One region of the Paenibacillus dendritiformis genome, then DNA from elsewhere that is predicted to be linked to it. Evidence: a T-box and tRNA genes for the amino acid it is inferred to sense, from the RefSeq annotation. Region 1 holds a T-box; the other holds one or more tRNA genes.
The links. The T-box of region 1 lies ahead of argS (arginine--tRNA ligase). A T-box ahead of a tRNA ligase gene usually reads a tRNA of that ligase, here a tRNA-Arg.
Positions count from the first base shown of each region.

Region 2: it encodes a tRNA-Arg, which carries the amino acid that the T-box ahead of argS (arginine--tRNA ligase) is inferred to sense. The anticodon was not compared.

Region 1 covers NZ_AP025344.1:2,434,675-2,438,337, forward strand. The annotation lists gene L6439_RS10625 (HAD family hydrolase) at 1-638, shown strand, start outside; gene L6439_RS10630 (glycerophosphodiester phosphodiesterase) at 655-1,428, shown strand; T-box leader at 1,474-1,729, shown strand; gene argS (arginine--tRNA ligase) at 1,781-3,502, shown strand; gene L6439_RS10640 (hypothetical protein) at 3,574-3,663, opposite strand, start outside.
Region 2 covers NZ_AP025344.1:5,561,629-5,565,291, forward strand. The annotation lists gene L6439_RS24605 (DUF4179 domain-containing protein) at 1-825, shown strand, start outside; tRNA gene L6439_RS24610 (tRNA-Gly) at 1,846-1,919, opposite strand; tRNA gene L6439_RS24615 (tRNA-Pro) at 1,925-2,001, opposite strand; tRNA gene L6439_RS24620 (tRNA-Arg) at 2,023-2,099, opposite strand; tRNA gene L6439_RS24625 (tRNA-Gly) at 2,108-2,182, opposite strand; gene L6439_RS24630 (IucA/IucC family C-terminal-domain containing protein) at 2,277-3,062, opposite strand; tRNA gene L6439_RS24635 (tRNA-Leu) at 3,148-3,230, opposite strand; tRNA gene L6439_RS24640 (tRNA-Lys) at 3,246-3,321, opposite strand; tRNA gene L6439_RS24645 (tRNA-Gln) at 3,329-3,403, opposite strand; tRNA gene L6439_RS24650 (tRNA-Thr) at 3,425-3,500, opposite strand; tRNA gene L6439_RS24655 (tRNA-Val) at 3,510-3,585, opposite strand; tRNA gene L6439_RS24660 (tRNA-Glu) at 3,592-3,663, opposite strand, start outside.

The DNA of each region.
Region 1 (3,663 bases):
TTGACGGACTCATCTTGGATACGGAAACGACCGAATTTATCGCTTTTCAAGAAATTTGCAGGCAGTATCATTATGAGATGCCCTTGGACGTATGGAGCCAATGGACGGGATCGGCCGACTCGGTGCAGCGCGCTTGCCGCCATCTGGAGCAGGCGATTGGTGCTCCGCTTGATCACGACGAGATTCGGTCCCGCCACGGAGAAGTCTTCCGCGGCATGATCGCCACGGCAGACTTGTTGCCGGGCGTCATCGAGAAGCTGGAGGAGGGCAAGCGGCGCGGACTCCGCATCGGACTAGCGACCAGCGCTCATTACGATTGGGCTGTCGGCTATGTGAAAAAATACGGTCTGCTGGATTATTTCGATTGCATCCGAACGAAGGAGGACGTGATCCGCTCGAAGCCGGATCCCCAAATCTATCGCGAAGCCTTGGCCGGGTTGAGCATCGGGCCGCAGGAAGCGATCGCGTTCGAGGATTCGCTGTTCGGGCTTCAGGCCGCCAAAGCCGCGGGCGTCTATTGCGTTGTGGTGCCGAATGCGCTCACACAAGGATTTGCGTTCGAGCAGGCCGATTTGCGGCTGCAGTCGCTCCTTGAGATCGATCTGGAGCAGATCATTGCCCGCGTGACACGGCAATAAAAGAGGAGGGATTTCCGTGACACGGAATTTTCCTATGGTTGGCGCGCATACCGGGGGAGGAGCGGCTCCGGACAATACGCTGGAGTCGTTCTGGGAAGGAGTGCAATCGGGCGCCGATATCGTCGAGATCGATCTGCGGGCGGCCGCCGACGGGACCGTCGTTCTGCTGCACGACGCGTCTCCCTTGCTGGACAGGTACACGTATGAGCAATTGAACCGGGCGGAGAACCGGATTCTATTAAGTCCTGTCTATGCGCATCGGGATATCGTGAAGCTCGACCGCATTCTTGATATCGCGAAGCAGCGGAGCATCAAGCTCAATCTGGATATCAAAAATGAGCATACGGTGGCTCCGGCGATGGAATGCGTTCACAGGCACGGTATGGAGAAGCAGGTGTTCGTCACGGGGTGCAGCGCCGGGATTGCAGGAAATTATGACGGCATTCGCGTTGTATATAATACTCCGGATAAGTTATGCGAAGCGGATGTCGCCGATTACGCAGCGTTCGCGCGGCGGGTATGCGAAGAAGCGCTGCGCTGCTCCGCTTACGGCTTGAACATGGATTACCGGACATGCCGCATGGAACTGGTGGAAGCGGCGCATGAGCGCCAATTGGCGGTCTGGGTGTACACGGTCAACGCGCCAGATGAGTTCAAGCGGTATATCGGCATGGGCGTTGATGCGATCACGACGCGAACGCCTCTTGCGTTGCTGGAGCTGAAGCCGTCCGCCCGGCGCCAAGGGGACGGATTGGCAGGCTTTTCCGCCCGAATGGAACGGAAATGTTGATTTCTCGGCTCGCGCACGATATAATGAACGACATTAACCGCATATCAGAAGACGATGATCGGGAGAGTACCGAACGTGGAGCCGTCAGCAGAGAGCCGGAACAGGTGGAAGCCGGCACGGCAGCGTCAGGGAAGCGGACCCGGGAGTTGAATGCCTGAACCGAATCCGCCGCGTACCATGGCGGAGTGTCGTGAAGTAGGGCATTCCGGCGCTGCCGTTATTCGGGAATAAGGGGAACCTGGCATTCGCATGCCCGGTTCAATGAGAGTGGTACCACGGATCCAATGCCTCCGTCTCTTTGCAGACGGGGGCTTTTTACTATTTTCATGAATAGGTAATGGAGGTTGTCGTCATGTTAAAACACACTGCAGCCGAGCTGCTGCAACCATTCGTCCAATTGCCGATGGAGGAACTGCTGCGCAGTCTGGAGCTGCCGCCGAAGCCGGAGCTGGGCGATTATGCTTATCCTTGCTTCCCGCTGGCGAAGCGGCGCAGACAGGCCCCGCATCAGATTGCGGCCGAGATCGCCGCGCAGGTGAATGAGCGGGGCCGTGACGGAGTCCGCGCCGAAGCGGCCGGCGGATACCTCAATCTGTTCTTCGATCCGGCCGTCCAGGCGCCGAAGCTGCTCGGACGCATGCTCCAGCCCGGCTACGGACGCTTGCAGATCGGAGCCGGCAAGCGGGTCGTTATTGACATGTCGTCTCCGAATATCGCGAAGCCGTTCGGCATCGGGCATTTGCGCTCCACCGTCATCGGCAATGCACTGGCCAATCTGTATAAGCAGGCCGGGTACGAGGTGGAGAAGGTGAACCATCTCGGCGATTGGGGCACTCAATTCGGCAAGCTGATCGCGGCTTACCGGCATTGGGGCGATGAAGAGGCGCTGCGCCGCCAGCCGATCGAGGAGAGCCTGAAGCTGTATGTGAGATTCCACGAGGAAGCGGAGCGGCAGCCGGAGCTGGAGGACGAGGCGCGCGAATGGTTCCGCAAGCTGGAGCAGGGGGATGCGGAGACGCTGGCGTTATGGTCGTATTTCGTCGATGTGAGCATGGAGGAATTCAACCGGGTGTACGAGCGGCTGGGCGTTCAGTTCGATCATGTGCTCGGCGAGAGCTTTTACAACGACAAGATGGGGGCGGTCGTGGAGCGGCTGACCGAACTTGGCCTGCTGGAAGAGAGCGACGGCGCCATGGTCGTCCGTCTCGATGAGGAAGGCATGCCGCCTTGTCTCATCCTGAAATCGAACGGCACGACAATCTATCCGACGCGCGATCTGGCTACGGCGATCTACCGGAAGGAAGTGATGGGCGCCGACAAGCTGCTGTATGTGGTCGGCGCGGAGCAACAGCTTCATTTCCGCCAAGTGTACGCGGTGCTTCGCAAGATGGGGTATGCTTGGGCGGAGGATTGCGAGCATGTCGCCTTTGGCTTGATGACCTTCAACGGCAAGAAAATGTCGACGCGAAGAGGCAAGGTCGTCTTTCTGGATGAGGTGTTGAATGAGGCGGTCGCCAAAGCGATGGCGATTGTCGAGGAAAAAAATCCGCAGTCCCCGGACAAAAAGGGCATCGCGGAGGCGATCGGGGTCGGAGCGATCGTGTTCGGCGACGTGAAGAACAACCGGATGCTGAGCGTGGACTTCCAACTGGACGAGGCGCTGCGCTTCGAAGGGGAGACGGCCCCTTATATGCAGTACACTTACGCGCGCACGCTGCGCCTGTTAGAGAAGGGGCAGGAGACGGATGTTGCGGGTGCACAGGATGAAGCCGCAGCAGCCGCTGCGCCGCTTCAAGGCCTGCATCTGTCCGGCCCGGAAGCATGGGCCTGCGTGAAGACCCTGTCCCAATTCGAGGAGACGCTCGCCGCCGCGGTCCTGCACAACGAGCCTTCGCTGTTCGTGCGCATGCTGCTGGAGGTGGCGAAGCAGTTCAACCGCTTCTATCATCATGAGCCGATTCTGGTCGACGATTCGGAAGCGAGAAGAACGAAGCTGGCGCTGACCGCCGCCGTCTCGAACGTGCTCCGCCAAGGGCTGCACATGATCGGAATTCAGACGCCCGCACGAATATAGCGTTTGGGGCGATGCAGGTTACGGGCCGCTTCCTCAATGAGGAGCGGCCCGATACATGCGGGGAATCCGCCTTAGTAGGCGCGATTCGTGTAGGAGCTCGCCCCGTAGGACGGCTGAACATAGCTAAGGTTGGCGGCGCTTTGCATCGATTGCTCCATTTG
Region 2 (3,663 bases), 3.1 Mb from region 1:
AGCATTTTCAAGCTGATGGGGGATGCCGGACTGCAAAAGGCCGATCAAGAGGGACTCGTCTCCGTCATCAACGAAAACATAGAACAGAATGGCATTTCGCTCATTGTTCCCAAAGTGACCTATGACGGAATACGCATTGCATTTGAATTGACAAGGCAAGCGCCTAAAGGCACGAAAGGCGTACTGCTCGATGTTAGGGCGGTCTTCGAAAATAGAGTGCCGAAAGGCGCTTTTGACCGAATTCAAGTATCCATGCCGGGTGCCTATGGCAGCCTTGGATTCGGCACCCCTGCGAACGAGCCGTCCGAATCCGTTATTGTGCAGCTTAACGAGCTATCCGGCAACCTCCCCGATCAATTCAACATGTCAGTGAAGGTATGGCTTACAGGTTACGAGGAGCCTTACGAATTGACTGTGCCAGTTACCAAAAATACAAAAGACAATATCATTTTGGTCCCCGAGGAGCCAACCAAAACGTATGGGAACATTAACTTTACCATTGAAAAGCTGGAACTGACGCCGATTTCCACAAACCTCTGTCTAAAGCTGACTGGCGAACCAAGCATCGGGGGCTTAAGCGACATTAATGCCGATATTATCGATGAACAAGGTCGAACACTGGAAGTGCTGAGCGGGAGGGGAATGATGGGCGATACCTTTTCTACCTGGACTTCAGAAACAACGTTCGAGCCTTTTCCGGCCAAGCCGAACACAGTAACAGTCCAACCGTATATGATGAGAACGGTGGAAAATAATAAGCGGGAGAAGGAATATATTCCGGAGCTTGAGTTCACCATTCCGGTAAAACCGCGCCCTGCCGATTAGCGGGGCGGAGCATAGACAACACCAAACCCGATTCGAGCCTTCGCCCGATCGGGTTTGGCCATGATAGCCTGGCAACCGCGTTCGATTCCTTGGATACGACGAGTTGCAGCAGACCGTCAGTAGCCGCTGCCGCTCTCATGCCCATTCCTCGGTAGAAGGGCCTCTCTTTTACGTTCCATAGCTAAATCCTGCAAAATTGCAGGGTTCTCGCCGCCCAACTTTTTCGCAAAAGAAATTCCTGCAAAGCTGCATCAATTTCCCTAGACACGCCCATCCGGCAGTCGAAATCCGCAAAACTCCAAGATTTCTCCAGACGCTCCTATTCAGTAAGCGAAATCCTGCATAAATACAGCAATTCCATATGGACGACTATTCCAGAAAGGGAATCCTACAAAATTACAGGAATTTTCCCCGTTTCGCTTCGGCTTGAAGCAAAAGGGCCTAAAATGATGTAGATTTGCAGCAATTCCTCGGGATGTGGACTCATTAAGCCGAAATTCCTGTAAAATAGCAGCAATTTCCTCCGCACGTCCAAGCCCCGGGAGGCAACGATGCTTCGAGCAGGCCGATAATGCTTCCAGCAGGCCGGATAATGCGATGATGCCCCCAGCATCCGACGCGGTCGCTTGGATCCCGTAACATCAGGCCATTGAGTAGTCTATGGGGCTTTTTACTTGTGATTGATCTCTTCTCCCGGTAGAGAAAATCGATTTAAAACGCTCTAAGAGCCAAAGTTTGGATGAGGAAAATGGACCTTCTCCACCCCTTCACAAAAAAACAGGGGTTTTCCAACAATCTCTCTATTTTGTTCATAATAGCCCTTAACTGGGGAAAATCCTGTACATTTGCAGGAATTGTAATGATTAGCTGCCTGGAGCTAAATAAATACTGTAAAATCGCAGGTTTACTTCACTTAAGCAGCATCTCCGCTCGAAAAGTATCGGTATCCGACCCTTTAAGCAGGTCAGATTGCTCTTAAACGCAACAAAGCCGCCCTACGGCGGCTAATCAATGTCACTATGGAGCGGGTGATGGGAATCGAACCCACGCTACCAGCTTGGAAGGCTGGAGTTCTACCATTGAACTACACCCGCAAAAATGGTCGGGACGACACGATTTGAACATGCGACCCCCTGGTCCCAAACCAGGTGCTCTACCAAGCTGAGCTACGTCCCGATGCGTATCCATTTGTTAAAGTGGCGCGCCCTGAGAGATTCGAACTCCCGACCTTTTGATTCGTAGTCAAACGCTCTATCCGGCTGAGCTAAGGGCGCATTTATTCTGGAGCGGACAACGGGATTCGAACCCGCGACCCTCGCCTTGGCAAGGCGATACTCTACCACTGAGCTATGTCCGCATCTTGTCTCTCCATCAAGTTTCATCAGAAGCGACAAGTAATAATATATCATAAAACAAATATTATTGCAACATCAATTTTATAATTTTTTTGTTTAAAGATACAATCTGCAAATATCGGCCCGCTCCTGCTCTGTAATATGCGGACAGGTCGTGCAATGAAGCCCTTGGTCGCTTCGGAACTTGAGGCAGCAGACTTCGCGAATCCTCAACATATTGCCCTTCTGTATAGGATGCGGGATAACCCTGTAGTTGAATGCCAACGGATTGGCCTCGTATTGGCCGTATAAGGCGCCTGCAGCCTCGTGCAATACCCAATTCCTATCTTCCTGCCAAAGCCGCTCCTGCGTCGTTATCTGCGCCTCTGCAGCCCAAAGATCGTAATAGTACTCAAGCACGTTGGCAACATTGGCCCAGAGCACTTTTCGTGAAAGACCGGATACCTGGTTCATCAAACGAAACAAGTGATTAAAATGTTCCTTGAACAAAAGCTGTATCTGCCGATCCCGCGCAAGCAGTCTGCCTTCCCCCATATCGGGCTCAAGCTCTGGCTCTCCTATGGCATGGATATCTCCAGATACGTCGAGAATAAGGACAAAGGACCATTTGTCCGGATCCAGCAGCCGGCCCAACCTGGAGAAAGCATACATTCCTCCCCCGGCTAGCGGATGCGCATACCGCTTTATAAAGAGCGAAGCAGCCACCTTGTCATCGGAACAGCGGTACAAGCGCTTAGCCTCCGGCAGCAGACGGCGGATTCCTGCTTCGGTAAGCAGCTCCTCCTTCGATAGAGCGAGTCGTACCGAGTCAGCCGGACGCTCCCAGTCTGAGAGAGCGCGAATACAGAACGTATCCCAGCATGGCTGCAGTTCTCGAGACATCCCTTCCCCTCCTGACATTCCATCTTGACCCGATTTTCTCCTTTAAACAGCAAAAAACCCTTGTCCGACAAGGGTTCCATGATACTGGTGCGCGTGGAGGGACTTGAACCCCCACGGTTGCCCGCTAGATCCTAAGTCTAGTGCGTCTGCCAATTCCGCCACACGCGCATTCCTATAAATAACTGGTGAGCCATGAAGGACTCGAACCTTCGACACCCTGATTAAAAGTCAGGTGCTCTACCAACTGAGCTAATGGCTCTCAAAAATGGCTGGGGATATAGGATTCGAACCTATGCATGACGGAGTCAAAGTCCGTTGCCTTACCGCTTGGCTAATCCCCAACGATGTACAAGTTGTTGTCATGGTGCCGGCGATAGGAGTCGAACCCACGACCTACTGATTACAAGTCAGCCGCTCTACCAACTGAGCTACACCGGCTTACATGAATGGTGGACGCTGACGGGATCGAACCGCCGACCCTCTGCTTGTAAGGCAGATGCTCTCCCAGCTGAGCTAAGCGTCCACAAAGTGGTGACCCGTACGGGATTCGAACCCGTGTTACCGCCGTGAAAGGGCGGTGTCTTAACCGCTTGACCAACGG